4 regions of the Laceyella putida genome follow, and region 1 is predicted to be linked to each of the others. Evidence: riboswitches for the same ligand, from Rfam matches in the RefSeq annotation. Region 1 holds a riboswitch; each other region holds the start of a gene.
What was found. A riboswitch is a leader RNA that binds a small molecule or an ion and turns the genes downstream of it on or off. The one in region 1 is predicted to bind cyclic di-AMP.

Region 1 (7,695 bases):
ATGGCGATTTTGGACGTAATGATGCCCCGCATGGATGGCTGGGCGCTGTGCCGCGAACTGAGGACTTATTATGATTTCCCTTTGCTCATGTTGACGGCCAAAGGGGAAACGATTGATAAGGTGCAAGGGTTTGAGCTCGGCACTGACGATTATTTGGTGAAGCCCTTTGAGCCGCCGGAGTTGGTGGCAAGGGTCAAGGCGCTGCTCCGGCGATACCGCATCGCCGTGTCTCAAACGGTACGGGTTGGGGAGGTGTTGCTTGACCGGAACGCGTATGAAGTGTTTGTCGATGGCCGCAGGTTGACGTTGCCGTTAAAAGAGTTTGAACTCCTGTTTAAGCTGGCGAGCTATCCGGGCAAAACCTTCTCCCGGGACCAACTGATCGAGGAGATATGGGGTTACGATTACGCGGGTGATGAACGGACGGTGGATGTCCATATCAAACGGTTGCGCGAGCGTTTTCCCGAAGACCAATATTCCTTCAAAATCCGCACGGTTTGGGGGCTGGGCTACCGTCTGGAGGTGCGGGCATGAAGTGGAAAATCTTTCTCCATATGACCAAGTTTTGGGCTTATGCCATGTTCTGCTGGTCGACCGCATATCTGATCACTTCCTTCTTCTTTGATGTGAAAGCGGATCAACCGGGTGATTTCATCCGTTATTTCGTTACCGGTCTGGTGGGCTTGCTCCTCGTCAGTTTGGTGGGCTATCTGTTTGCCAGATTCTCGGCGCCCAAGCGCTTTGAATTGTTTCATGTGATGATGGATGCCTTTAGGCAAATCGCCAAAGGCAATTTCAAGGTGCGGTTGAACGCCAATCTTATCCAGGACAATGACAGTCCGTTTGGCGAAGTGTTTGAAAGCATCAACCATATGGCCGAGGAACTGAACAGGATGGAACAGATGCGGCAGGAATTTGTGTCCAACGTCTCGCACGAGATCCAATCGCCGCTCACTTCGATCCGGGGGTTCGCCAATGCGTTGCAGAAGGATGAGTTAAGCGCGGAGGCGCGCAAGCATTATCTTCGCATTATTGAACAGGAAAGCGTCCGCTTGTCCAAATTGAGTGAGAACCTGTTGAAACTGTCCTCGCTGGAGTCCGATGTTCATCCGTTTGAGCCGAAACCGTACCGTTTGGACAAGCAATTGCAAAAAGTTATCTTGTCTTTGGAACCCCAGTGGGTAAAGAAATCGATCGAAATGGATCTCGCTCTCGAAGAAGTAACCGTGTTCGCCGATGAAGATATGATGGGGCAATTGTGGGTCAACCTGATTAGCAATAGCATTAAGTTCACGCCGGATGGCGGTGTGATCGGGGTTGAATTGCGGAAGAAGGGGGAACGGGCCGAAGCGATCCTGTCCGACACGGGCATTGGGATAGCTGAAGAGGATCAAGCGATATCTTTGAGAGGTTCTATAAAGCGGACAAATCCAGAAACCGTTCAATCGGCGGGAGTGGGCTGGGGCTGGCCATCGTCAAAAAAATCATCGAGCGGCACCATGGCTCGATCAAGGTGAAAAGCAAGTTGGGCGAAGGTACCGAGATGACCATCCACCTGCCGCTCAAACCGCGCATGTGATGCCGACTTGTTCAAAAAGAGAGAGGAAAAAGACATAAAATGTGGAGGGACATCAATGGAGAGGAATCCTAAGTTGGAAGTAAATATCAAACGATTTATTGAACTGATCGATGTGAAGTCATTGCCCAAATTCTTGATCGGCCTCGTGCTGGGATTGAGTTTGGTGTCAACCGTGGCGGGCTTGGTTGTGCCGTGGTTGACCAAAGATATCGTCGATGTGATGACGGTCAAAACGCTTGATCTTCAGACTGTGTTGACCTTGCTGGTGGCGTTTGTCGTGCAATCGGCCGTGTCGGGGTTCTCCACTTACTACTTGGCCTATCTTGGGGAAATGGTTGTGGCCAAGTTGCGAAAACGATTGTGGCATAAAACCTTGAACTTGCCGATCTCTTATTTTGACCGAAATCGGTCGGGGGAGACGATCAGTCGCATCAATAACGATACGGCTATCATCAAAGACTTGATCAGCCAGCAATTGGTTTCGATTTTCACGGGGATTGTCTCGTTATTTGGCTCCCTTGCCATCCTCTTGTATTTGGATTGGTCGATGACATTGGTCATGCTGATTTCCGTTCCCATCATCTTTCTGGTCATGCGGCCCATTGGGCGCAAAATGTATAACATTTCCAAAGGGTTGCAAGGGGAGACCGCTCAATTCACCAGCCTGCTCACCCAGGTGGTGTCAGAGATTCGCTTGGTCAAAGCCTATGTGGCGGAAGCGGTGGAACAGAAACATGGGGAAAAGCAAATCGACCATCTCTTGCGAGTGAGTTTGAAAGAAGCCAAATTGACTGCCGTGCTTCAACCGCTGATGTCGTTCGTGATGATGTTCATGCTGGTGGTGATCATCGGCTATGGTGGGTACCGTGTTTCAACCGGTGCGTTGAGTGCGGGCGATTTGGTCGCGTTTATCCTGTACCTGTTCCAGATCATTATACCCCTGACCATGTTGACGCGTTTTTTTACCAGTGTGCAGAAAGCGATGGGAGCGACAGAACGGCTGCTCCAGATCTTGGAGCATGAACAAGAGGATGTGGAAGCGAAGAGTTCTGCCGTGGTTCCCGCCCAACCAATCCACTTTGATCACGTGACCTTTGCCTATCCGGGTCACGACGCGGTGCTCCATGATGTCAGTTTCACGGTTCAACCGGGCAAAGTGACCGCGATTGTAGGCCCGAGCGGCAGCGGCAAGACGACGCTCTTTTCCTTGTTGGAGCAATTTTATCATCCGGTGGCCGGGGAAATCCGCTTGGGAGACACCCCGCTGTCCCAACTGGGGCTCAGAGAGTGGCGGAGCTCTATCAGCTATGTGTCACAGGAAAGCCCTTTGCTTGCCGGAACGGTTCGGGAGAACATCTGCTATGCGATGGATCGGGATGTAACGGAGGAAGAGCTGGAGAGAGCGGCCAAGCTCGCTTATGCCGACGAATTCATCAAAAACTTGCCAAACGGTTTTGATACGGAAGTGGGAGAACGGGGAATCATGTTGTCCGGCGGGCAAAGGCAACGCATCGCGATCGCCCGCGCCATCTTGCATGATCCGCAAATTTTGATGCTTGATGAGGCGACATCCGCCTTGGATTCCACCTCGGAAAAAGTGGTGCAGGAGGCGCTCTCAAACCTGATGCAAGGGCGGACCACGCTGGTCATTGCCCACCGCTTGTCCACGGTTGTGGACGCGGACCAAATCCTGGTGCTGGAACAAGGAAAGCTCACCGGCATGGGGACTCATCAGGAATTGTTGGCGAATCATGCGTTGTATCAAAAACTGGTGAAACAACAATTCAAATGGGAGTTGCAGCACGACATAAGGTAAAAGGAAAAGCGCCTGGACAAGCGGTAAACTTGCCCAGGCGCTTTCGGCTTTTCCCAAAGGGGGGCGGGTGTGTGGGCCGCGAAGGGGCAGATAAACATCGATTCATTAAGAAACAACGATAATTAAGCGCTTACATGGGCTGGCAAAGTGAAAATGGGGAAGAGCCAAACCCATGGGGGCATTTACTTTCACTTACTGTCGGTGTAAGATAACTTCAACTTCGATGAAAAATCCGACATCGATCCCAAAGCTCGCTGAATCCCATTGAGGGAACGGGGGAACCAATCGTGAGAAGAGACACTTCTTCCACATGGGGTGAATCTCAAGCGAATCATTGTTGGCTTGGGTAGGGCTACTCTCCAGCCCGAATCCGACAGCTAACCTCGCAAGCGTGATGAGAGGGGGTTATTTGTTGTGGCAGACGCCCGCAGAGTAACCGCTCTGCGGTTTTTCATTTTTCGAATACCGGTTTGTGACTCTATTGCGATATAAGGGGTTATTTTTATGTTTAATAAGGATTCGTATTTATTTTCACAAGAGATTGCCACGCTCATCATCCCCAAGGAGCAAGTGACCATCATCGACCCGGACTGTTCGTTGGAACGGGCTCTCTTGGTATTGACGAGAAAGCGATTAAGCTCTGTACCCGTCATCAATGGCGCGGGAAAAGTGGAGGGAGTGATAAGCAAAACCAACATATTGGATTTCATCCTGCAGTTGAACCAACAGGAAGGTGATTTTACAGGATTGAAAGAACATACGGTAAAGGAAGCGATGAACAAAAGCTATTTGGGCATTTTGGCCAATTCCATTTTATCTTTTGCTTTTGAAGTCTTGCTGGAACGTTCGTTTACCCCCATCATCGATCTGAAAGGCCGATTCATCGGAATTTTGACCAGAAAAGTGATGATGGAGAAAGTGGTTGAGTTTTTTGAGGCCGAATACCAACGCACCAGGGATCAGGGAATGGATTCCGGCAAAACAAGGGAAGGCAAAAATGGAACCATCAAGCACAAGAAATTTTTTCATAGGCGAACTTGAACAGCAAGTGGCAAGTGAAAATCAGCCCCCTGTATGAAAAAGGGGGCTGATTTTTTGGAAGCCTCATGTGGCGGCCTGTTGGGGCCGGGGGGACGGGTTTGTTTCATCAAGGTGTGATAAGCTTGTGTTGGGAACATGCTGCGGGTAACCGCAAACAAGACCGCCAGGAAACGGGAGGTCCCTATGGCAAGAAATATCCTTATTGTTGATGATGATCCAGATATTATCCAGCTGTTAACCGAGGCACTCACCTATGAGCGGTTTCAAGTGTTTTCGGCCGCCAATGGCAGGTGCGCGCTGAAAGCGGTAGAGCGGCATCCCATCGATCTGATTGTGATGGACATTATGATGCCGGAGATGGATGGGCTGGAAACCATTCGGAAAATTCGGCAACGTTATCATATGCCGATCATTTTGCTCAGCGCCCGGGATCGGGAGATTGATAAAGTGATTGGCTTGGAGATCGGCGCGGATGACTATGTCGCCAAACCCTTTGGTGTGCAAGAGTTGGTTGCGCGGATAAAAGCTCACTTCCGGCGCTTGGAGCGGTTGGCGATGTTTCAATCGGAGAGGGATGGAGGAGTGGACTCGCCTTCGACAGGCCTCCACATGAATGAACAGACATACGAAGCGTTTCTGAACGGGGACAAACTGGATTTGTCCACCAAGGAATTTCAGATACTCCATTTTCTCTACCAACACCATAATCAGGTATTGACCCGGGAACAAATTTATCAGAGCGTTTGGGATGACAATATTGGTGATCTGAATACCGTGACTGTGCACATCAAAAACATCAGAAAAAAGTTGGGCGAAGGGAGCGCGATGATCAAAACCATTTGGGGTGTCGGCTATAAGTTTCTGTTAAGTGGAGAAGACAGATGAAACTGAAGTACAAAATCCCGTTGTTGTTTTTGGTTTTAACCATCCTGGTGTTTCTCTGGCTGGTGGGCTTTCTTTTCTTATATGTCCAAGATGTGTTTATCCGGCAAGTGGCCGACCAATCGGAAGCGCTTGTCACGGAGAATTTTGAGATTGTGCGCAAGGTGGAGTGGCTGCAACATGACTCAACCGCACTAAGTCATGCGCTGGAGCAAATGGTGGCGGATGGAAGGCTTCGGTTGGAGTATCGGGGGAAAGCCGGTTCGTTCATGGCGGGAAAGCTTGAACCCGGCAGATTCACCGTGAGCCTCTCACTTCCGATTTATGAAGGCCATCAGCGGACGGGTCAGCTTCAGATCATACGCCAGCCCCGGTTGATGGAGTTTGGCGTTCACTCCTTGATCAATCGGACGGTCTGGGCCTTTATCCCCGTGTTGATCATTTTGATCATCAGTTTTGTCATCTATTTCCATCATTTTATCACCATGCCGATCCAAGCGTTGAACAAACGCCTGGCCCAAATTCGCTTAAAGCGGAAGCCTCTTCCCCTAACCTACAAGCGCTGCAATGAAATTGGCGATTTATACCGGCATGTGCACGCCATGGAAGAGCGGTTGGTTCAGGCGTATGAAGAGCAATTGCATATGATCACTGCGATCGCGCATGACTTGAAAACGCCCTTGACCACCATCCAGGGTTTTTTGGAGTTGTTGGAGTCGGGGGTGGTGAAGGATCCGGCCAAACAACGGGAAACCTTTCGGTTGTTGCAGACGAAGACGGTGACAATCCAGAAGTTGGTGGAGGAGTTTTCGGCATACAGCAAACAGGAATATGCGCTGATCGACATGAGAACGTCTCTGATCCGCGCCGACACCTTCTTTTGTTCCATCGCGGAAGAGTATGAAGCGGAATGCGCCGGGTTGGACATCGGGTTCCGTGCCCATCACCTGTTTGGGGAAACGACCGTTCTCGACGCCAATGAGGAATGGTTGCGCAGAGTCGTGGCCAACTTGGTCAGCAATGCTGTGCGCTATGCGCAGGCAGACGATTTGATGATTCATTTTGTTGGCTATGTCGAAGAGAATATGGCGTATTTTCAGATTGAAGATAATGGCATCGGGGTGCCGCAAGCGGAACTTCCGCACTTGTTCAACAAATTTTATACAGTGGATCGGGCCCGCCAGGCGCAAACGGGCGGGACCGGGTTGGGATTGGCCATCAGCCGCACGATTGTCGAACGCCATGGCGGACAAATGGAAGCATTTCCGTCACACCTTGGCGGTTTGGGAGTCAGGTTTGCCATTCCGATCGCGCATCCATAAGATCGACTCATTTCCTTTAGCTTTTTTCATATTTGATTTAGATTTGATTTATTTTTCCTTGATAAACTGACTTGTGAGTCAGATGTCAAGGGAGGAGATGGGTGGATGAAATGGGTCCTTAAGGTCAAGTGGCTGTTGCTGTTGTTATGGCTTGCCACGACGGTTGCGCTTTTTGTCACGATGCCTTCCACCGATCAGCTGGTAAGGGAAAAAGGGCAACCGGAAATTGCGGCTGAATATACGTCCCGCATCGCTTCCGACCTGCTTGCGGAGATGGATCAACATGCCCAAGGCGAGAAAAGCGTCAATGCCTTGATTGTGTTCCATGAAGACAAGAAGCTGACGGAAGGGCAACTGGAAGCGATCGAACGGAAGCTGATCAAGTTGGAACACAACCGACGGCTTCAGGTTCGTTCCGTCTTGCATCCCTTTTCCAGTAAAGAGTCGGAAGGGCAGTTGATCTCCAAAGACAAAAAAACGGTGATGGCGGTCGCCACCATCGAACAAGGCAAGGCTACGGTAGCCGAATTGCGGCAAAAGCTGGCACAAGAAGTGAAAGTGAGTGGGGTTCACACATACTTGACGGGAAATGAGTTCATTAACGAGGATTTCGCGCAAACCTCGTTGGATGGAGTGAAGAAAACAGAGATTTTAACTGTGATGTTTATCGTGACGGTGTTGATCATCATCTTCCGTTCTCCCATCACGCCAATCATTTCATTGCTCACCGTGGGATTAACTTACGTGGTTTCGATGGGGGTCGTGTCGCATTTGGTGGAGGCGGTTGATTTTCCGTTCGCCAACACGACGCAAACCTTTTTGATTTTGGTGTTATTCGGCATCGGCACTGACTATAACATCTTGTTGTTTATGCGGTTTAAAGAAGAGATTGGCAAACAGCGCTCGATTGCGGATGCGATTGCGGCCACATACCGTACAGCGGGCAAGACGGTGTTCTTCAGTGGGCTCGCTGTGCTGATCGGATTCAGCATGCTTGGATTCTCCAAGTTCAGCGTGTATCAATCGGGCGTCGCTGTGGCGATCGGGATCGCGTT
Region 2 (7,695 bases), on a different contig from region 1:
GTGTATGTGTATTTGCGATATTTGATATAACAAAGGAGAGCGTAACTCATGCTGTTCTACCAATATGATAAAGACATGATAAAGATACAAGAAACAGTCAATGGCAATGATGTGGAGTTCAACATTCAATTCATCAATGGAACCCCCGATACAATTGATGCCATGAAACAGGTGCAGAAGATGTTTGAGGAGAATGACGTGCACACGGATGTGCTGTTTTACACCCATGTTGACCACGAATTCCGAGTCATCGTGCGCCGGGATTATTACGTCGATTTTGTGCTGGCGTTGATGAAGTTTCGACTATTGAAAAGGGTGGAATGGACGGCTTAGGTATCGGCAACCACAAAGAGCGAGAACAGTCCCATTGTGTGTTCTCGCTTAATTCAAGCTTGTTTGTTATGCCTACTTTTTTGAGACAGATGGTATTTAATCACAAAGACAACGACTCTCACTTAATTAACAAGGCTTAGCTTGATGGCGATAGGGTTACCGTATCATTTCGAGAAAATCGTATGTTTAGACATATTTTAGACACAAATTACCGACTCCTTGTACGTTAAGGAGTCGGTAATTTTATTTTTCCTGAAAATCTGATGGCGAGACTACAAAAGTCACAGCATTTCTATATACCCTTCCGTTCCGTTCACCCGGATCCGCTGTCCGTCTTTGATCAGCTTTGTGGCGTTTTCCACACCTACAACCGCCGGAAGACCGTATTCGCGCGCAATGACGGATCCATGGGTCATAAGCCCTCCTACTTCCGTCACCAAGCCTTTGACGGATACAAACAGCGGCGTCCAGCTGGGATCAGTGAATGTAGTTACCAGGATATCGCCATCCTTTATGTTGGCGTCCTCCATCTTTAAAACGACACGTGCGCGGCCCTCGATAATGCCGGATGAAACGGGTATGCCCACCAAGGCACCTTGGGGAATATTGTCGGTGTTGTATTCGCCGAATATAACCTCGCCCTCGGACGTCATCAGCCGCGGCGGTGTCAACTTCTCATAGACCCCGTACTCCTCTTTTCTCTCGGTTATGATACTGTAATCCAGCCGGTTTGTGCGAACAACCTCCCGGAGTTCCTCAAAGGATAGATAATAGATGTCCTCCTTCTCCTGGATAACGCCCTTTTGCACCAGTACAGCGGCCTCCTTCAGCAGGGCCTGCTTATAAATGTAGTAACGTCTAATGAAGGCGTACTTGGGATATTCCCGATAGCCGATAAAATTGCGCAAAACACTGATCATCTTCTTTGTCTTTTTTGCCTTTTGTTTGCCACCGGGCAATAGCTCCAAGCGTCTTAAAAGATCCCGCTCCTTCTGCTCTGCTTCCAGCCTTCCCTGCTCAAATTTGATGCTGCGCGCATTGGGTTCAAAATTCTTGATATTGCTGAGGATCATGGGGATGAGTGCGGTCGGCTGTTCGCTCCAACGAGTCCGGGTGATGTCGATCTCCCCGGAACAACGCATGCCGTATTTTTCAAGATAAGCCCGCATGGAGTCGATGACATCATGACCGCCTTCCAGTTTGGCTAGGTCCTCAAAAAAGGTCTCATCATTGGCATGATGAAAATATTCAATCACCGCAGGATATTGCCGGACCACGTCTGATACATCCAAGAGCGCAAGACCCATTTCAGATGTAACGTTGTTGGATACCGATTGGGAAAGCGTGTCGGCCGCGTTCTTTTCACCCAACCATTTTTCCATTTTTTTATTGATCCAGTTCGCTGCAAGCATCCCAACCATGATCGCTCCCAAGCTTACTGAATCATACATGAGTTCTTTTAATTTCTTATGGTCTTGTAAAATAAATTCAAACAGCTCATCTCCAGATACGTTTACAATCCTTTGCTGCAGATCTCTTATAGACGCATCGTTGAGGGAGATGAGCTTTTGTATGATCACTGCGTCGTTTTTCAGGTAGATCTTTATCGCCTGAATAGGAAGTGCCCAGGATAGTCCCTCTCTGCCAAAGCCGAAAACTCTCTTGCCGCGCGGCAATGATTTCATAAAATCCTTCCGCTTCATTAAACTGGAGATGACGTTCTGCATCAGAGGGTCGTTCTTGCCCATAGTGCTGAGTAGGATCTTTCGGCCAATGGGCGAGGCCAGGTCGTGCGTTAGATCGACAACAGCCTTCCACCGGCTTTATGCATTGGGACATCATCAGATAAAAACCTCAAGAAGGACAACCCCAATGGTTTGATGGCTTCTGTCATCATTTGCTGATGGCCGAATGACATAAACACATGGGTTTTCCCATCGTTCACATCTGGTGTTGGATATAAGGTAGTGATAGGCCGACTCTGCACGATATAGAACGCATCTTCAAAAAGGCACCATTCGATGTCCTGCGGGCAGGCAAAATAGGCCTCGATCTTTCTACCCATGTGCTCCAGCTGCAAAATCTGCTCATCCGTCAGCGTCTGCCTATTCTGACGATCGGGCTCGACCTCCCGTTCCTCCGTACCGCCTTCTTTTAATGCATAAATGGCTAATTTCTTGGTAGAGATTGTCTTCTCAATAATTCTTCCCTCTCGCACCTTATAGTTATCTGCATTCACCAAGCCGGAGACAAGCGCTTCGCCAAGCCCAAAGCTTACATCGATTGACAGCACCTTCCGGTTGGAGGTGACGGGATCGGCCGTAAACAAAATCCCTGAAGCCTGTGGGAAAATCATCCGCTGGATCACGACAGATAAATAGACCTTGCGGTGGTCGAATCCATTTTGTATGCGGTAGATCACCGCCCGGTCTGTAAACAGTGAAGCCCAGCACTTGCTGATATGTTGCAGGATCTCCTCTTTTCCCATGATGTTCAAATACGTATCCTGCTGGCCCGCAAAGGAAGCAAGTGATAAATCCTCGGCCGTGGCACTGGAACGTACGGCATAAGCCTGCCTCTCGCCAAGCTCTGAGAGATAACGAATGATCTCTTCTTCGATGTCCGGGTCGATTTCCACTTCTTCGACAACCCTGCGAATCTTTCTGCTGATTTTACTGATTTCTTCCCTGTCTTCCACTCTTAGCAGTGCGAGTTGATCCAGTAATGCGTTAAACTCTCTGTTACGTCCGATGGTTCTTTTATAAGCCTCGGTGGTGACACAAAAACCCTCTGGTACCCGTATTTCCTCAATCCTTGATAGTTCCCCCAAGTTTAAACCCTTTCCCCCGACTGCCATGAGCTTTGTTTTGTCGATCTCCTGAAAACCAAGCACATATGAAGTCATACATATATCCCCTCTATAATAAATTCAAGCTTCTCTTATTTCTTTGGAGATAGTTATCCCAGGTTTTTACCTTAAACACTTGCGATTCCTTCCTTAATGATTTTGAGGATATCGCTAGCCTTTTTAAGCATATTCTCGTCCGATCCGGTCCGGTAATATTCCTTCACTAACTGCATGGCAAGTGTATAAATCATATCAACGACCAGGTCGGTATCTATTTCTGACTTGATGAGACCGCGCTGCAATCAAGGCATACGCAACCAACGCCCCACTCGGTCCCACCGTATGGATCGAACTTCCGCTGACAAAACAACCCCGTACCGATACTCCCGCTAATGGATATCATCGTTAAATGGCGCAGGGAAAAATTCCGTTGCAATCCCGCTCCCTGTATGTTCCTACCGTCTTTAAACAGGATAGGCATTGATCTCACTGGTATCTCTTTCATGCATTTCTCCCTTTTTACATCTTAAATAGTGAATCATCCTGTAAAAAGGCATAAAAAACCACCGGGGTTACCCAGTGTTCCGAAAAATCACCATTGGTTCACCCTCCCAAAACGCTTACGAGGTTAGCTGTCGGGTTCGGGCCTCAAGAGTAGCCCTTCCTAGATGGATTCACCCCAAGTGGCTTGACGCCACAATGTTGGTTCCCCCGCTCCATGACGGATTCAGCGAATAGACCATGATTTACTTTTAAACATATCTTACTCCTACACAAGCATATTTTTAAGCTATTTTTCTCAAAAGAACATTTTATTTTTGAGATTAATTCGTTATTAAGGCAAGAAAATAACTAGCCTATCAAGCCAATGAAAATAAGAGATTGGATAAGAAACAACTCGATTTAAGCGCTTACATTTTCTTTGACTTACCAAAATCGACCTTAATTAGGTTAAATCAAAGATTTACATTTGTTTTCCAAAGGAGTAAGATAACTTCAACTTCATACGAAATGCAATCCCAATGATCGCTGAATCCTGGTCATGGAACGGGGGAACCAATCGTGGAGGCGAATGATTTCTTCCACATGGGGTGAATCTCATGCAAGGTTCGTAGACACCGGCATGAGTAGGGTGACTCTCAACACCCGAATCCGACAGCTAACCTCGTAAGCGTGATGAGGGGGGGGTTATTTTTGTTGCGCAAAAACCAACAGGATAACCACCTGTTGGTTTTTTAATGCTTAAAAACCGCTTGGTTCAACCATCATTTGGGGATGCGTATGGGCAAATCGTGAGGGGGATGAAGAGAGAGCTTGTTAACCTATTTCGAACACACCAAAAAAGGATGACAGGGAAATCAGCAAAGCATGTCAGGGTTTCGCTGCACTCAGACGACTTACTCATCATCGAACTAAACGGAATCTTGACAACATTGGAACAAAATGTGCTTCAATTCGACCTAAAAGGGACCCATGTAAGGGAAATCCGCCGCAAGCTGTTTGAACAGGGTCAAGAAAGGCTGGAATGCGAACTGGAACAGATCCTGCATACCCGGATTCAATTATTGGCTTTTGACTTTCATCCTTTTGATGAAAAAATACGCCTCGTTTATATCCTTGATGAAGCAACAGAATAAGCCTTTTCATATTCTGTTGCTTCTATATTCCTTTTAAATTCGGTCTGGCAAATTGGTAAAAATGCCCTTTGTTGCACATTCTAATTAAAAAAGGAGAGATCACCATGCTTGATATCGCAATGGTTGTTTTGTTAATCGCCTCGTTTGCGCTCTTTTATGGCTTTGCGCACTGGTGCAACTGGATGGAAGGAGGGGGTGAACAATAGTGGCTTGGTTGATCGGTGCGGTGACGTTGGCCGTCTTTGTGTATTTGGTATATGCCTTAATCAATCCAGAAAAATTCTAATAAAAACCAGGAGGCTTTAGTCAATGGGAAACGCCATTCTCCAGTTTTTGATCGTTCTTCTCTTGTTATTCATGATTGCGATCCCGCTCGGGAAATATTTGTTTCTCGCTTTTTCTAGAGAGAAAACCAAGTTGGACCGCTTCTTTTCACCAGTTGAAAATTTCATCTACCGCGTAGGCGGGATAAAAAATGTGGATGAAACGGGTTGGCAAAAGTATGCCCTCACCTTGCTTTTTGCCAACGCGACCTTGCTTGGCATCTCCTATCTTGTATTGCGGTTGCAAACGTTCTTGCCTCTCAATCCAGGCAAAATTGACAATATGGAACCCACGTTATCTTTTAACACCGTCGTCAGCTTTATGACCAACACCAACTTGCAACATTACAGCGGCGAGTCCGGCTTATCGATCTTATCCCAAATGATCTTCATCACCATGATGATGTTTACCTCTGCCGCTACGGGTTTGGCGGTGGCCATGGCCATCATTCGCGCACTAGCTACCAAGGGAAAAACCATTGGTAACTTTTACCGGGATTATGTCAGGGCCAATGTTCGGGTATTGCTCCCACTGGCCATCATCGTCACCTTGTTGCTCGTCGCCTTGGGCGTACCGCAAACATTGGACTCCAGCACAACGGTGACGACATTGGAAGGGAAAACGCAAACACTCGCCTTGGGACCCGTTGCCTCGCTGGAATCGATTAAGCACTTGGGTACCAATGGCGGTGGGTTCTTCGGGGTAAACTCAGCTCATCCCTTTGAAAATCCCAATGCGCTCTCCACCGTTTTGGAGATCTTATCCATGTGGTGCATCCCGGCCGCCCTCCCCTTCGCTTATGGACGGATGGTGAAAAACCGCAAGCAGGGTTGGGTGCTTTTTGGAACCATACTGGCCATATTTCTTGTATTGCTCGCAGTGGTTTATTGCGCGGAACAGGCTGGAAACCCCGCACTGAATAAGCTAGGATTCTCCACAGCACAAGGAAGCATGGAAGGGAAAGAAGTGCGCTTCGGCATTCCGCTGTCCAGCTTATTTACTACTGTAACCACAGCGGCCACCACCGGGACAGTCAACAACATGCACGATACGCTCACCCCGATTGGCGGGTTGGTTCCCTTGTCGCTGATGATGCTGAACAACGTGTTTGGCGGTGAAGGGGTTGGCTTTGTCAACATGTTGATGTATGCAATCTTAGCCGTCTTCCTTGCAGGCTTGATGGTCGGACGGACACCTGAATTCTTGGGCCGCAAAATCGAACCCCGTGAAATGAAATTGATCGTGATCGCTTTGTTGGTCCATCCGCTCATTATCTTGGTTCCATCGGCGATTGCTTTCATGACTCCCTTGGGGACGGACGCGATCAGCAATCCCGGCTTCCATGGCATCTCACAAGTGATTTACGAGTTCACTTCCTCCGCGGCCAACAACGGCTCCGGGTTTGAAGGGTTGGGGGACAACACGCCATTCTGGAACATCTCAACCGGACTGGTCATGTTATTGGGTCGGTATATTTCCATCATCGCTCTGCTGGCTGTCGCCGGTTCGCTCACGCAAAAACAACCGGTGCCCGAGACGATCGGGACATTCCGCACGGACAACACCACGTTTGGGGCGATTTTGCTTGGCACGGTACTCATCATCGGGGCACTCACTTTCTTCCCTGTGCTCGTCTTGGGACCGATCGCTGAATTCCTATCCATTCGTTAGAAAGGAAGAGAATAGAGGATGAAAACACAAGCGAAAAATCCATCGCTGTTTCAAGGCCCGATCGTGAGACAGGCCCTGATTGACAGTGTTAAAAAATTAAATCCGCTGATCATGATGCGCAATCCCGTCATGTTCGTGGTGGAAGTGGGCGCATTCATCACGTTATTGATGATTTTGATGCCCAGTTATTTTGGAGTGCAAAATCAACTGGGCTACACTGTAACGGTTTTTGTCATCTTATTGTTTACGCTTCTGTTCGCCAACTTTGCTGAAGCGCTTGCTGAGGGAAGAGGAAAAGCGCAAGCAGATTCGCTCAAAAAGACCAAAGCGGATACCGTTGCCAAACGGCTTAACGATAAAGGCGCCATCGAAGAGGTTTCCTCCACTCAGTTACGTAAAGGCGATATCGTATTGGTGGAAACCGGCGATCTCGTTCCTGGAGACGGTGAGATTATTGAAGGATTGGCCTCTATCGACGAATCGGCCATCACGGGTGAATCGGCACCCGTCATCAAGGAAGCGGGCGGCGATTTCAGCTCCGTTACGGGGGGAACCAAAGTCGTCAGCGATTCCATTAAGGTAAAGATCACCGCTGATCCGGGGGAATCTTTCTTGGATAAAATGATCTCCTTGGTGGAAGGGGCTGCGCGCCAAAAAACGCCGAATGAGCTGGCCTTGAATACTTTGCTCATCACATTGACCTTGATTTTCTTAATGGTGGTCGTCACCCTGTTGCCGATTGCCGGTTACGTCGGGGTGAAACTGCAAATCGCCACCCTCATCGCGCTCTTGGTTTGCTTAATTCCTACAACCATTGGCGGCTTGCTTTCAGCTATCGGGATCGCCGGCATGGATCGCGTCACCCGGTTTAATGTGTTGGCG
Region 3 (7,695 bases), on a different contig from region 1:
TGGATATGAAATAGTACCAATGTAGACTGTCTTTTTATATTTATAATTTTTATTATCCTATGATATTTATGATTTTATTTTCATAAAGATGCAATCATAGGTAAAAATTGTGGATTTCGAAAAACTTTTGTAACGATTCATAAATATAATAACTAATGAATGGTCTTTGAAAGGGATGGAACTAAATTATTGATGCTGATAAGATTGACTTGATATTTCATCAATAATCGTTTAGGAGGTTTTTGTATGTTCAGGATTTTGACAGGATCAATCTTTTGTCTGATATCTTCAATCTTATTTACAACTCGTTATATTGCTGCTGCAATTTTAAATGCTAAATTCGAAGTGGGATCGAATTTCCCTTATTTCCTTGGATTATTAGGGAGCGAGTTGCCAATTGCAAGTTTCATTACGCTACTCATTGGAGTTGTTTATATCATCTGGGGAGAAGTCGAAGTGAGAAAGGGAGTAAGATGACATATGTTTAATCTTTGTCGGAACGTAAAGGCGGTGATGCTTTTACGTAGAAATAAAACAGTATAGGAGAGATGTACGTTGTTATTGTTTGAGCGTAAAGTTGTTCCATTTATTTCAGCAATAGGTTTATCGTTCTCTCTTATTTTAAGTTCGTGGGGATCAGTAAACGCAGAGGAGTCAACGCCTGATGGATTGCCAACCCCAACCGATTCCGAAACTATAGCAGTATATGAAGTGGAAAATGGGCAGATTGTACGTGAAGTATCAATTGAAGAGTACCAAGCCATTCAAGAAACACCTGCAGGTAATTATACTGCAAACAACAGTGTAACTACACGAGATGTTAATGGAGCAGTTGCAATCTACCGCCAGGATGTTCGCACAACTTCAAGACAAGCGGTTGGCCGAGTATCCAGAATTGTTGAAAATAAGACGAGCTCCCCAGCAACATATTCAATTTCTTACTCAGCTACACGCGGAGTTACTTACTCAGTATCTGTGAGTGGTTTAGATGTACAAGCTATCAAGAACACTTTAGGAGCTTCTTGGACAATTCAAAGATCGGTTACTGATAATGCAACGTTGACTGTTAAACCTGGTTATAGAGGTTGGTGGCATTTTGACGCAAATGTAAATGTAAGCAAAGGCTACTTAACTAAAATTGGACAGGGCGGTGTCGTTATTAGTAAGAGATATATTACAACAACTAGTCCTAGAACAGTTAGTGGAATGTTGGATGGTTGGTTAGTTGCTAAACAATCCAAATTATAATAAATTTAATTAGTTAATATTTTGATAGGTTCTAATAGTTAGTATTCTGTGTAGCAAGTTGAGTATAATATCATAATGTGCGGTATAAATATGAGTCAATGGAAACTTCGTATTTTAAAGCCAGGAGAAAAAGAAGTAATATCTAATCCAAGTTGGGATCAGATTAAATCAGTCTTGGATCATGTGGATGGATACAACCTTGATAACGTTTCTTTGTTTTCCGATGAGGCCGGAGATTTAATGGTTGCTGGGGGAGACGAATACAATGGAATTAGACTATATTATGTTTCCTATTATTACGATGGTTACAGCGAAGATTTAGTTAATCCTTCTGTATCAAAGAAAGATGAAGAGCATATTAACATTACAGTTCAAAAAGTTGGAACTGACATACTCAAACGATATCTTGTTGAGTATAAGGACATGATTAAAGCTTTTAAACATTTCTTTGAAACGGGAGAACTTACAAAAGATCAAGAATGGGAATAAGTAACGTAATTGGGGAAGATATATTTTCACCCCGTCTAGTATTGCTAAGGGCCATCATTAAAGATGGTTCTTATTTTGGTTTAATTTTATTGTTTAAGTAATGTTCAATAAAAATAAGCAGGATGAAGTCGATGTGAAGCTCATTTTTACCAGGAATTAGGCAAGACCACCGCTTGACCACATTTTGACCACACACTTAAGGTAAGTACCTTACGCTAGAAGGCATTAGACGACATAGTTTTATAAAGATTAGGGGAACACCTCAGCTGTACTATTACTACAGTATCAGGTGTTTTGTTTTTTAATGAGTGTATTGTTTTACTTGTTCGCTTTCTCAGGAGGATTGTAGTTTCTTTTTTAATTAGCATTTGCGGAGCATCTTCACAGATCAATTCTAGTTTAAAAAACCGAATCTAGTAACTAGACTCGGTTTGATTGATAGATTTAATTTATAGGGGTTGTAGATTGAACAGAGCTTTTGCTTCGCTCTATAAATTTCTTGTAAATAAAATTTACGTCCTGAACATAGACGCTTTCCTCTGGAATGTTTTTTTATTGCCTTTCAACAAAAAGGTTGTTGACCTTCTTTGTCAACAACCTCATTCAGCTTTCTGCAAGGGTAAAGGAATTACTCCATAAATACGTGTTTCCCAATTTTAATAGTTTTCATTTTCTTGGAGCGATTTTTCATCCACTTGGAGGATGCTGTCTCAGGATTGTAGTAGTACAGAGCACCTTTTGTGGGATCCGCACCTTGAATCGCCTGATATACAGCCTTGTATGCTGAATCATTTGGTTTGAGGTTAATCTGTCCATCAGAAACAGCGGTAAAGGCTCCTGGTTGGTAAACGACACCTTTTACCGAATTGGGGAATATGTCCGAATCAACACGGTTCAAGATCACTGCTGCCACTGCAACTTGACCTTTATACGGTTCACCGCGGGATTCACTGTAGACGGCGCGGGCAAGCAAGTCAATTTCTTCTTGGGAAAAAGTCGCTTTTTTCAGTGCGCCAGTTGTTTCCGGGCCAACGATTCCATCAATCCATTTTAAGTGATATTTCTTTTGTAATTTGATGACCATATCCCGGGTATAGGCATCATAGACGCCAGTCACATCTTTATTATAAAGACCCAGTTGTTTGAGTCGTTGTTGCACATCTTTCACTGAGGCAACATTATTTTTTTGGCCAACTTTTAATAGCGCATTGGCTGCATCCGCTTGATGGTAAGGTGCCATTGCCACCCCAAACACCACTCCGACAGCGAGCCCGCTGGCCAGAAATTGTTTCAAGCGTTTCATCAAATCCTCCTCCTTTTTGCCTCCGAGGTTAGCTGACGGGTTCGGGATTCGGAGATTTCCCGGCAACTGCCATCACAGTTGCTTCACCCCAACAGAAGATTGCATTCCCCCGTATCTGTTTACACAGAATTCGGCTTAGGATTTTTTGAACCGGTTCAAAATAACCTTTCTCATTATAAAGAGGGATTTTATATATACTCAATAGTAACTATCTGGGCTTAGATGAATCATTTTCCTGTTAACAAGGAGTTATCCACCTATCGGCAAAGTTTGCCTGTTTTTGAGTCCACTTTCACATGGTGGTTTTCCCGTCCATCCCCTTGATGAGGACATAGAACACGTCGACACCTTTTTCCTTTTTCAGCTGGATGGATTTGACGGTTCCCTTGCACTGCTTCAAAGCGACGGTTTTCACTTGTTCTTTGGATAATGTTTTCGCCTCTTGCTTCGTTTCGATTTTCGTTGGGTGGATCTGAGCTGCGTCCACCGAATGATGAGTGGTTAAACTCTAGTGGTTTGTCTCTTCAATCATTTGCTGGAGTTGTCGGGAATACCGTTCATATAACTTTTTTGCTTGCTGGTCTTTTGTGGACAAGCTAAATATGTCCAGATCAGCTTTGCACTTTTCCAAAGTGGTCAACAATTTTGCTTTTTCCTGCGGTTGTTGGACTTGATGTTGATCATCATAACAATCCACATATAGTTGTCCTTCTGAGTCTACTTGCCCCAAAAAAACATGTTCCGACGCGATGCTTTTCTTCTTCAACTCCGCCTGAAGCCATTCGCGGGTCAATCCTCGTTTCGCCAATTCCTCATCTAAAATAATGCCATCCGCAATCACCACATACGGGATCTCTTCTTTTGTTACTTTCAAACCTAACATTTTTGGCGTGATTGGTTGTAACTCTTTGTACACAAAGGCGTTGATATTACCATCTGGTTCAATCACGGCGATCTTGATATCGGAAATGTGAAATATGCTTCTCTTGCGAAGCTGTGCCATCAGCTCATCAATGGTGATCCGTTCCTTTTTCAGATTCTCTTCCAACACTTTCCCGTCTTTTATCAAGACCGTTGTTTTTCCATCTATCCATTCTCTGATTTTCTTACTTTTAAGCTGTAAAAACTCCATTCCAATCGCGACCGAAACCCAAACAATCAGAGAAACAATTCCCAAATGCCAAGTGCCATCCGTTTTCGATGGAATAGAGGCCGCCAACCCCCCAATGGTTATGCCCGTTATGTATTCAAAAGGTGAAAGCGTGCTTACTTGCCTCTTTCCCAATAATCTTGTCAATACAAACAGGATGATAATCGCGCCCAATGTCCGCAATACCACTGCTATCCAATCCGGCATCGTTTCTCCTACTCTCGCGTAAATATTCTAAATTTATTTTGATCACTTTCCATTCAATCTATTCATTTATCCGATTGTATGACTGGAATTCATTTGTTTGGGGATTCTACACAGTAAGGATAAATCTATAAGAGGTGTTTTTTTTGAAAAGACAATTGGCAATATGGGGCGGTTTTTTGGTCGGAATCCTAACTGTGTTTATTACGATATTTACGGGCATCCAATTTTCCACAAACAGGATGGTATTAAATTTCAGAGGTCGTCGAGATCAAAGTCCATATTCTGATGTTTACTCTAATGCATGTACCGACGTTCGGCGGGTTGGCAGAGAATGGAGTTGAATTGTACCAACCGAAGTCATCAAAATAAAAGAGAGGATGTGAAAAAGTGAATGAGAGAAATGGATGGGGAAAGTGATATCTGGCATCGCCTTTGTTTGGGGAGAGGCGATGCGAGTTTTGTCTAATCTACCTAGCCTGTTGGACCGGAGCGGACAGTCTTTTCCTCCCTGTCGAAACAGAGAACAACATGGCCGACCGCCCGGAAAGCATATTCACAGAAAGCCGCTTTCACCAAAAAAGCCAGGGATATATTCCTCTGACTTTGAACCAGCGGACTTTCCTTTCTGATCCTTGCAAATCATGGCTTGTTTCGCAGGCATTCTCCGCTCCAGTCGCTTCACTTGGAATAAAATCAATGACAATATAAATACCTGCGGCAACAATGTCTCCCAGGCCCCCAGCCAATTGACCCGAGGGAGGGTACTGGAAACATGGGCCGGTAACCGATCCGCCACTTGCAAAGCGTGGATGCTTTCACCGAGAAACTTGAAGCAAGATCAACGCCAATTCCCGGGAAATTAGTCCTGCGGTTGGTAAATATCCCAGGTGATTTTGATGGATTCAGCGATATGATCCGCAACCGTTTCAGCATCCTGATCATGGATGCGAATTTTGGAATTATGAAGGGAATAGGCATCTAATCTCTTCAGAAATAATTCTTCAATTTCGTCCAATGTTTTATTTTTAAGAACAGGGCGGCTATCGATAATTAAAGGTAGCCGACTTTTCCAAGAGTCCCAAGATAAATCAAGAAAATACACAATACAATGGGATAAACAAACCTCTCTGACTTCTTTCTGCAGGTAAGCTCCTCCACCTAGCGAGACAATTTTTAAACGAGTGTTCATACAAGTATCGATGATAAATTCTTTTTCTATTTGGCGAAAATAGGGCTCTCCAAATTCCTGAAAAATCTGGGGGATGGGCATCTTATAAGTTTTTTCAATTTCTACATCTATATCAACAAAATCACGATACAGCTTCTTTGCAACCAATTGGCCAATCGTGGTTTTACCTACACCCATAAAACCAATGAATACAATATTTTTTTCGCGAAGGGGGATTTGTAAATTTTCTGTCATAAAAACCGACTCTCCCAACTGTTACGGATATTGCCTTAAACCTCTGCAACGGACTCGTTTTTGTTTAATGACAACTATAGTATGAAAAAGTGTGTTTCTCAACTAACCACTGAATTTTTTTGGGAGAATGGATCGAAACTTACATCGCAAAGGACACTTGGCAATCATCGTAATCATAGCGGTCTTCAAGCGGCGTTATAATAGTAGGAAAAATATATTGGTTTCGTATATTCTATTTTATAAATAAATTGTTTTTGTCAACGCTTACAGTAGGGTCTATCATTTTAAAACCGGAGCTGGTGGTTCGTGAGTCATGTTCTGGCTGAACAGTGCAAGAATGGAGGAAATGGATCGACCTCTTTTTAGACGATATAGCCATTTGTCTAAGAGGGGGGTCTTTTTTGCGTTTAAAAATGGGCGACTAAGAATGGATTCATTTCAACTGATATGTCCATGCAGTATCTATGCGAAAGTACATTTTTTTATAGTAGAATCAGTCGTTGCCTGACTATATTGGATCAATTTCAATAAGATCTTGCCGTTTTCAGGGTTGATTCACAAATGAATCAATTCGATTCGATTTTGAATCGAAATGAAAGAGTGCGATCGCTATTTCCCGACTTTCCTCTAATCGTGTCAATCTAAGTCCATCTTAGATTGGGTATTTATTATTGGCATGAATCTTGCTTGTTTTTTATACAGAGGATGAAGGATTTATCAATCTTGATCGGTGCGGTACAGAATACCCAATCGAAATATGCCTATTTTTTTCAAAATGATATTTTTAAAATGCGATATGAGTGTTTGATATGAAGAAATTCTATTAATCAATCTTTATGATTAAATAGATGTGGGGGGTTGAAATCATGCTAAAAACCATCGCAGTCATTGGCAGTGGCGTGATGGGACGAGGAATTGCCTATACGGCGGCAGTTTCAGGATTTAAAGTGGCTTTGCAGGATGTATCCACAGAGGCATTGGAAAAGGCAAAGTTATATGTCAGCTCTGAACTGGGAAGAAGTGTTGAAAAAGGTTATCTTCAAGCGGAACAAAAGGATCAGGCAATGAAGAACTTATCCTATACCACGGACCTGGTCGAGGCCGTAAAAACAGCCGATCTGGTGATAGAAGCTGTCTTTGAATTAATGGATTTAAAAATTGAGGTCTTTAAACAGTTGGATGCCCATGCTCCCGTACACGCTGTTCTGGCTACGAACACTTCGACGATGAGTCCCACTGAGATTGCCGCTCAAACCTCTCGCCCCGATCAGTGTGTGGCCATGCATTTCTTCAATCCTGTCCATAAGATGAAGTTGGTTGAAATTATTAGAGGGTTGGAAACATCTGATGAAACGTTGGAAATGGCAAAACAGGTCGCTAAGCAAATGAATAAAGAATCGGTTGAGGTTAATGAATTTCCCGGTTTTGTCACGAGCCGAATGAACTGTTTAATCGGGAATGAAGCGATGAATATGCTGATGGAAGGTGTGGCGTCTGTAGAAGATATTGATAAAGCCATCAAATTGGGGCTTAATCATCCCATGGGACCGCTGGAGTTGGCCGATTTGGTTGGATTGGATACCCGGTTGCGCAATATGGAATACCTATACAAAGCCTTGGGGGAAAAATATCGTCCCTGTCCTCTTTTGGTGAAATATGTGAAAGCGGGAAGATTGGGCCGGAAAACGGGTGCTGGTTTCTATAACTATGACAACTAGGGCGTGTCTGATAAATATGTCGTCACCCAAATGAATTTTCATAATAGGTGGAGGAGTGAATAAACAGGATGGATTTTCAATTATCTGAGGATATTTTAGCCTTAAAAAATGTCGTGCGAGATTTTATTAAAGATGAAGTCGACCCGTATGCCAATGA
Region 4 (7,695 bases), on a different contig from region 1:
CCGAAACACCGTGATAGCCCGCATCAGGATCCGTTTTGGCAAACACGACATACAAATCGGCGATTCCACCGTTGGTGATAAAACATTTGCGCCCGTTGATCACCCACTCGTCCCCATCCCGTACGGCCCGGGTTTGGATCGCCTTGACATCAGACCCGGCATTGGGCTCTGTCAACGCCATTGCCCCAAGTCGTGGGTGATTCGGGTCACACAATTGGGACAGCCATTTGCGCTTCTGCTCTTCCGTTCCCATATAATAGATCGGCAAGCCGGCCAATCCAAACGCCAACAGGGAAGTCGCAATGCCCGCGCATCCCCAAAACAACTCTTCCCCAATGAGACAAGCGGCCATCACACTCGTTAATCCGCCACCCCCGTATTCTGTTGGAGCGGCATAACTGGTTAAACCAATCTTGGCCGCCTTCTGGAGAACTTCCCGTGGAAATTCCTCTTTCTCGTCATATTCCGCCGCCACCGGACGAATCTCTCTTTCCGCGAAGCCATGGGCCCATTTCCGCAATTCAGCTTGTTCGGCCGAAAGTTGAAAACTCACACCCGCCGAAGGTTCTTTCTTGTTCCCAACCATGCTGTCCCCTCCTTTTGAATACCAGTACGTACTGGTACGATCGAGTAAAAAAAAGCCGGATAGGGATTGACTCCTCCACTTAAGCCATGGCGCAATTCACAAACGAAGCAACCACAATCCGGTTCAGCAAACGGGCCAGGCGATCCAGATCATCCTTTTCATCGGACGATGAAAGTTTTTGAATCACAACCTCGTTGATGGCCCCCACCATTGCCAGAGCGACCACTTTGGCTTCCCCGTCGGGCAGGGAGGCCTGCGCTCCAGCTTGCACCGTTTGATAAATCAGCTCCGCAAAGCTTCGATGCGCTTCGCGACGCGCCCGTTCGACCGCCTGACTGACGCCGACCGATTCCACCAACAATAATTTGGCGACAGCCGACCGTGTCACGCATATCTCCATATAGCGTCGAACCCCAACATAAGCTTTATATCCCATCCTCTCTTCAGATTCGACCACCCTTTTCACATCTTCCATCATTTCATCGGCCAACCGTCGGTACAGAGAGGCCAACAGCTCTTCTTTGCTTTGAAAATATTGATAGAACGTGGTTTTTGACACTCTCGCCCGCTCGACGACTTCAAGGATTGAGGTTTGTTTGAACCCTTTGCAATCAAACAAGTGCAGGGCGGCATAGAGCATTTTGTTTCTGGTTTCACTTGGCATGTTGGTTTTATGCAATAAACTCATCATTCCACTTCCTGTAGGCCGGGTTGAACCGGTCAAGATGAACGGCTCGTATCATACCGAACATTCCGATGATCTTGAGTTGATTCATCCCTACTTGGCGTTCTGCCCAACAATCCAATTATTCCTTCAACCGCCTTATTGGTGTCAGGTCCTTTTGCTACAATGGTAATTTCCGCTCCATGAGTGCGATCCAAGGTGATCACCTGCAAATATTCTTCGTTTTGTTTCAATACTACATCCGCCTCATATTTTCTCGCTTTCCTTCACAATTTCCCAAGCCGCTTCTAACAGAAAAGACCGTTTTAACATGACCATTTGGCTGATTGGAGATTCATTTCCCGGCTCAGGTGGAGGGGGCTTTTCATTCCCCGGCTTATTGACCATCTTCTTATGATCCCACCTTTTCTCACCTCGTTTCAAATGGGCCATCCAACTCAATCAACCCTTCATTTGATCTGGATTCGCGCTTTTTAAAGCGCTTCCATTTTATATCGACTTTCAAGCCGCCTCCTTATCACGAATAATATGATTATTCTAAATCGTATGCAACCCTGAGAATATAGGATTCTCCCTCCCTATATTTATAGGGAATACTTTCATCTGATCAGAAACTGTTTAACTCTTTCATGTTTGTTGTATAATAGTAATTAGACATATTATTCTGTTATATAATATTTTCATTCGTTTTTCTGATAATATCATGTCATCCGTTCGACTTACCCACGAGAAAGTCAGACTCATTTTTATCCGAAAAGAAGCCCAGAAGCATAAACCAAGGAAGGAACGGTCACCATGAAACGAGTCAGTTTTTTGTCCCCTCCGCTCCTCTCCCCTCAAGAATGGGAAAAAATCTTTCATTCCGTGAAATCCGGCACCCCTGAATGTTTGACACAATGGAAAATAAAGCTCTCCACCTTTCCCTTCTCCGCAAGCCAAAAACAAGCGGCCCACCAATTGTTTCAGTACTTGCTTGAGGGCATCGACCAGGCAGCCGATTTCCCCACATATGAGAAAAACTTTTCCCGACTGGTGTTACAGCAGATCCCACTGTTGCAGTTGAGCCAGGTCATCGCCGTCATCGACATCTTTGAAGAAATCCTGTTTACCCTCTTGCTCCAAAAACTAAGCCATCCAGACATCTTGACCAGCTACCGTTGGCTTCACTCCCTGGCGCTGACCCTTTCTTATTCCGTCGCCAATATCGAAACGAATCCGCCATTGGGAGAAAATACCATCCCCGATAATCCAGCGAAACATCGGGAAGCTGTGGTGCGATTGGACGAACTTCTTCTCACCGCGAGATCACTTGAACAGATGCTGACAAGATCTGTCCGTTTTATCACAAAAGTCTCCGGATTTGAACGCGGCGCCTTGTTCTGGTATTCTCCACTCACCCAAACAGTGGAGGGCATATATGGCTATGGCGTGGACATTGGCGACATTCGGCGCGTCCGGGACATGGAACACAATATTTCCGGCATCACGCAAGCCATTAAAGGAAACCGGCCCATTTATATACGAGATGCCCAACTTTACCTCCCCAAGCATTATGTGGAGCAGTTTGGGTTGACCGCCCTCATGGCGGCGGTCCTTCGCGGCGGAAAAGGACAAAATGCCGGTTTTCTGCTTTTGGACAAACGGGGCCGGGCCTTTGACCCTGATCCGGAAGTGGTCCAACAACTGGCGGAGCTGATGTCACGCGTATCCCTAAACCTTGGTTCGCGGCTCTATGAAAATGACTTTCCTTCTCCAGCGGCTTCCTCCCCCCTCACGGTGCGGGAAACGAAAATCCTGCAAATGATCGCCGATGGCCAATCCACCAAACTGATTGGGGAAGCTCTCCACATCAGCGAATACACCGCCGCCGAATACGCCCACTCCGTCCTTAAAAAATTAAAAGCCGCCAATCGGGCAGAAGCCGTCGCCAAAGGACTTCGCCAAGGGCTGATACGATAAGGCCCCTCTATGTGAAAGTCGCCCCTCACTTTCCATCAGGAAGCAGGGGCGAACGTGTTCTTCAAATATCAAAACTCGATGATTTCCTCTTGCTTGATTTCCAATTTCAGACTCTGGGATGCGTTGTGCAATGTATCAGCAAACAGCAAGGCATCTTTTTGATTGTCAATGATTACGGCAAACATTTCATTGTCGCTTTTTTCACTTCGATTCCATACATCCCTTTGGCAAATCGGCCCGCAAAGATATTGACGGTTTTTGCGTTTAAAGCGCACTTGATTCCCTCAGTATCGGGATGAATGAATCGAGCTTAAAGAACCCAGCTTTCGTTTCAGCTTCTCCAATTGCAAGGAGGCGTACGAAAGGGCTTTGATAAAAGTCCGCCCGCTTTTTTGCTGCCTCAATAAAGTAAGCGGAATGTATTTTTGAATTTCCCCCTGATGATGCGGCGATCCATGAACATCATCCAATTCGATCAGCTCCAGATTGAGTGCATGGTTTAACAGGAACATCTTTTCTTCAAAAGGGATGATCTCATCCCGAAGATTAAAGATGTAATGCAAGGGGATACGAAGTCGTCTGATCTCTTGCTTCGAAATGGCGAATTCCCTGAGGTACTCCGGCAACAGACATTCATCCAACCGGCACTGGTGAGCCAAAGTCTGCTTGATGATGCGGGGAACTTGCGTCCAATGTCTCTGATCATGGAAAAAATAATGAAGTGGTGTTTCAATGGCCGTAATGCCTTGGATTCTGGAATCCGCTATGGCCGCCCGGATTCCCAACAAACCGCCAAACCCCATGCCGACCAGGTAGGCTTGGCTCACATTGGCCCGTGTTGCCAGTTGGTCCAATAGGGAGGAAATCATTTTATGCGATTCAGGTTGACAAATAAGCGGATTTTCCCCCACACCCGGCCCTTCAACGACAATCACGGAAAATCCCAGCTTCGGTCCCAGCAACAACAAGGAGCTCCATTGTTCTTTTAAAGAAAAAATCCCTCCCATCACAATCAACACCGGTTTTTGCGGATCACCAAATCCCGAAAGATACACGGGAATGGAACCGTTACGGTCATGCACTTGCGTTTTTTCAACAGGAACTTCCAAATCAAACACCCACTCATTGAAGGTTAACAGGCATTTGTCCAAACACTTCTGACGAACAGGGGAAGATACGTATGGAAATCTTCCCAGGCTGTAACATAAATAGGCTTCCATTTGTTTATTTTCCTGATAAAGCCGATCCCCTTCAGCCATCCATTCCGATGCCCAATCCCCCGCACCTGTTCCTTTATCATGATGAATGCGCCCCAATACGCTTTTTATCATCTCAGGATTCAATGGCAGTGAACTCGCAGACAACATCACAAACCGTTTGGATTCTTCCAAATCACTCCACAAATCGATTCGCCGCCCTTTCCCTATCATCCGCAAATGATTGATTATTCTATTTATTGATTATATAATTCGTCTTTAAATTGAATTGACCGGGACCTCTTTCATGCCATTCACCCTTTTTCACGATGAAAATGACAAAATCATCCAGTAAAAAGGCATAAAAAACCACCGGGGTTACCCAGTGTTCCGAAAAATCACCATTGGTTCACCCTCCCAAAACGCTTACGAGGTTAGCTGTCGGGTTCGGGCCTCAAGAGTAGCCCTTCCTAGATGGATTCACCCCAAGTGGCTTGACGCCACAATGTTGGTTCCCCCGCTCCATGACGGATTCAGCGAATAGACCATGATTTACTTTGAAACATATCTTACTCCTACACAAGCATATTTTCAAGCTATTTTTCTCATCGCGGAAAGTCGCCCAACAAATCGTGGAAGTTTGCCGTGAACATAAAATCACCCACATTGTCATGGTCATGTCGGCCCGGACCCGTTGGGAAGAGATTTTGAAAGGGTCAATCATCACACATCGAGAGACAACCATTTTCTTGATTCTAGATTATTAGCCTAAAAATAAAGGTTGTTTAGCAATTGTTGTTTTTGCCATTAATTCTTGCCCAAACCTTTTCAATTTCGCATAGAATCAAGCAATGATTCACATAATACGTACTGATTCCACCCCGGTTTTCGGCCGGGAAAATCAACATCACTTGGGTAGGTGTAAAGCACATGGAAAACGTTCAAGACTTGAAACACACACTTTCTTACCTCCACTCCGAACTGAACCGCATTGAAACGATGGCGGGAACATTGTCCACCATCGAACGCGAGCATTTTAACAGACTCACCAACTTTGACCATCGTGAATTGGTTGACATTGCGGTTGAGGAGCAAAATGCCGCCCGTCAGCTCGGCACCATCAAGCAAATGTGTTTGGCGATGGCGCAAAAGGTGGAAGGCATCAAAAACGCAATCGACCGTGGCAAACTTGGGGGGCGTGCCAACCGTGATGAACTTCATTAAGAGATGGATCCGTTCCACAATCAACGAAACGGTAGATCAAGCGATTACGCGGGCCATCCGGGATCAATACATAGAAAACTTGTTTGAAATGGTGCCTGCCACGACGAAAGTGGGCGTCACCAACCTCATGGAAATCGCCATGAGGGCCAATCAAGGAACCCCGGTTTCCCGCCCCTTGGGAAGCCCAATTCATTTGTCCCCATGGGAGAAGATCCTGTTCAATCCCGTTCACCTCTTCCGTTTTCCCACCCCTGAAAACGTCGGGATTAGCACATCCGTCACCATTGGGCACCGCGCCAAAAAACCGATGACCCTTTCCATTCCCGTCATGATCGCCGCCATGTCTTTTGGCGGCGCGCTAAGCAAAAACACCAAAGTGGCCTTGGCCAAAGCGGCCACTGCGGTCGGCACAGCAACCAATTCCGGTGAAGCGGGACTTTTGAAAGAGGAACGGGAGGCGGCCAGCCTATTCATCGGTCAGTACAACCGCGGGGGGTGGATGAATGATCCGGACAAATACAAGCTCCTTGACGCGATCGAGATCCAACTGGGGCAAGGTGCCCAGGGTTCCACCTCGCAACGCACCGCCGCCCATAACATTGGGGAGGACTTCAGGGAAGTTTTCGGCTTGCGCGAAGGGGAAGATGCGTTGATTCATTCCAGGTTGCCTGGTGTCAATTCCAAAGAAGATTTCATTCGATTGGTCAGGCGGCTCCGCGATGAAACCGGCGTGCCGGTCGGCTTGAAAATCGCCGCCACGCATCATCTCGAGCAGGAATTGCAGATTGCCGTGGAAGCGGAAGTCGATTTTATCACAGTAGATGGTGCCGAAGGGGGAACGCACGGGGGTGCGCCCACTTTGCAGGATGATGTCGGCTTGCCCACTCTCTTCGCCGTCACCCGGGCTTCCGAGTTCCTGGCGCGAAAAGGGGTTATTCGAGACATCAACCTGATTGCCACGGGAGGACTGGTCACCCCCGGACAAATGCTGAAGGCCATCGCCTTGGGCGCGGACGGCGTGTATATCGGCACTGCGGCCCTGATGGCGCTGGTGAGCGAACAAATGGTGAAAGCCACCCCCTTTGAACCGCCTACCAGTTTGGTCGTTTATACGGGAAAAATGACGGACCAATTGGATGTCGAGCAAGCGGCCTTAAATCTGGTCCGGTATTTGAACGCTTGCGTGCGTGAAATGGAATTGGTTGCCATGTCCTTGGGCAAAACCGCTTTGTCCGATTTGTCCAAATCGGATTTGTGCACCGTCGATCCGTTCATCGCCAAGGCGACGGGCATCCAGTTGGGTTATGTCGCCCCCGAAAACCAAGCGCGTTTCTTTGAGGAGACGCAAGCGATGTTTCACGATTTCCAACCACAAGCAAATGAACAAACTTCCATCCCGCTACAATGAGAAGATGAGCGAAGGTTAAAAAGGGCTGGCCTGAGGCAGGCCAGCCCTTTTTATATTCATGCCCTCATCACATCAGTCCACTTTGCCGCCGATGATCTTCCAGTTATGATCTACCGTCGCCATCACAGTTCCTTTTTCGCGAATATAGTTCGTCAACAGTTCCGACACTTCGATATTGATGTCTTTCACCACCGGCTTATTGGCAAACATCGGATAATTTCCGCCGCCGCCCGCTCGGTAGTTGTTGAGGACCACGTCGTATTCCTTATCCATGACAAGCGGATGCCCATTCATGTCAGACAATTCCACAATGCGTTGCCCTTCCGGTTTGGACACATCGATTGTATACCGGATCCCTTCCCACATGTCGTAATTGTAATGTAGCACCTTGGGCGTGAGAAATTCGGGATTCACTTCAACAGGATCCGTGCCGCTGTTTTGTTTGAAATAAGTGGCTGACTGTTCCAACGCCGCTTTGATATCGGCTCCTTTGACCCGAATCACCTTCAAGGTATTGGGATAAATATAGGTGCTTAAGATGTGACGGGCCGTCACCTCGCGGGGTAAACCCGTAACGGTATTGTCAAATAAGGAAGTGGAGGAAATGGGCGCCCCGCTTGCCTCCATCTGCAGACGA

Region 2: another riboswitch for cyclic di-AMP. It lies ahead of ACFQNG_RS18475 (Na-translocating system protein MpsC family protein); the one in region 1 lies ahead of ACFQNG_RS00345 (CBS domain-containing protein).
Region 3: another riboswitch for cyclic di-AMP. It lies ahead of ACFQNG_RS08040 (cell wall hydrolase); the one in region 1 lies ahead of ACFQNG_RS00345 (CBS domain-containing protein).
Region 4: another riboswitch for cyclic di-AMP. It lies ahead of ACFQNG_RS04410 (alpha/beta fold hydrolase); the one in region 1 lies ahead of ACFQNG_RS00345 (CBS domain-containing protein).

What each region holds. Positions count from the first base shown of each region.
Region 1 covers NZ_JBHTBW010000002.1:21,335-29,029, reverse strand. Annotated here, with positions in the region: gene ACFQNG_RS00360 (response regulator transcription factor) at 1-534, shown strand, start outside; partial or broken gene ACFQNG_RS00355 (sensor histidine kinase) at 531-1,579, shown strand; gene ACFQNG_RS00350 (ABC transporter ATP-binding protein) at 1,635-3,395, shown strand; cyclic di-AMP (ydaO/yuaA leader) riboswitch at 3,638-3,803, shown strand; gene ACFQNG_RS00345 (CBS domain-containing protein) at 3,900-4,436, shown strand; gene ACFQNG_RS00340 (response regulator transcription factor) at 4,620-5,321, shown strand; gene ACFQNG_RS00335 (sensor histidine kinase) at 5,318-6,640, shown strand; gene ACFQNG_RS00330 (MMPL family transporter) at 6,746-7,695, shown strand, end outside.
Region 2 covers NZ_JBHTBW010000072.1:13,280-20,974, reverse strand. Annotated here, with positions in the region: gene ACFQNG_RS18490 (ArsB/NhaD family transporter) at 1-30, shown strand, start outside; gene ACFQNG_RS18485 (hypothetical protein) at 49-333, shown strand; partial or broken gene ppsA (phosphoenolpyruvate synthase) at 615-3,238, opposite strand; cyclic di-AMP (ydaO/yuaA leader) riboswitch at 3,784-3,924, opposite strand; cyclic di-AMP (ydaO/yuaA leader) riboswitch at 4,199-4,371, shown strand; gene ACFQNG_RS18475 (Na-translocating system protein MpsC family protein) at 4,483-4,818, shown strand; gene kdpF (K(+)-transporting ATPase subunit F) at 5,024-5,104, shown strand; gene kdpA (potassium-transporting ATPase subunit KdpA) at 5,128-6,813, shown strand; gene kdpB (potassium-transporting ATPase subunit KdpB) at 6,832-7,695, shown strand, end outside.
Region 3 covers NZ_JBHTBW010000020.1:42,421-50,115, reverse strand. Annotated here, with positions in the region: gene ACFQNG_RS08055 (hypothetical protein) at 247-477, shown strand; gene ACFQNG_RS08050 (hypothetical protein) at 556-1,248, shown strand; gene ACFQNG_RS08045 (hypothetical protein) at 1,339-1,737, shown strand; gene ACFQNG_RS08040 (cell wall hydrolase) at 2,366-3,040, opposite strand; cyclic di-AMP (ydaO/yuaA leader) riboswitch at 3,043-3,186, opposite strand; gene ACFQNG_RS08035 (hypothetical protein) at 3,333-3,527, opposite strand; gene ACFQNG_RS08030 (DUF421 domain-containing protein) at 3,549-4,397, opposite strand; gene ACFQNG_RS08025 (shikimate kinase) at 5,257-5,820, opposite strand; gene ACFQNG_RS08020 (3-hydroxyacyl-CoA dehydrogenase) at 6,687-7,538, shown strand; gene ACFQNG_RS08015 (acyl-CoA dehydrogenase family protein) at 7,607-7,695, shown strand, end outside.
Region 4 covers NZ_JBHTBW010000011.1:3,048-10,742, forward strand. Annotated here, with positions in the region: gene ACFQNG_RS04385 (acyl-CoA dehydrogenase family protein) at 1-553, opposite strand, end outside; gene ACFQNG_RS04390 (TetR/AcrR family transcriptional regulator) at 666-1,274, opposite strand; partial or broken gene ACFQNG_RS04395 (HPr family phosphocarrier protein) at 1,307-1,522, opposite strand; gene ACFQNG_RS04400 (LuxR C-terminal-related transcriptional regulator) at 2,067-3,230, shown strand; gene ACFQNG_RS04405 (hypothetical protein) at 3,299-3,505, opposite strand; gene ACFQNG_RS04410 (alpha/beta fold hydrolase) at 3,515-4,633, opposite strand; cyclic di-AMP (ydaO/yuaA leader) riboswitch at 4,835-4,975, opposite strand; gene ACFQNG_RS04415 (hypothetical protein) at 5,357-5,650, shown strand; gene ACFQNG_RS04420 (FMN-binding glutamate synthase family protein) at 5,637-7,058, shown strand; gene ACFQNG_RS04425 (bifunctional metallophosphatase/5'-nucleotidase) at 7,131-7,695, opposite strand, start outside.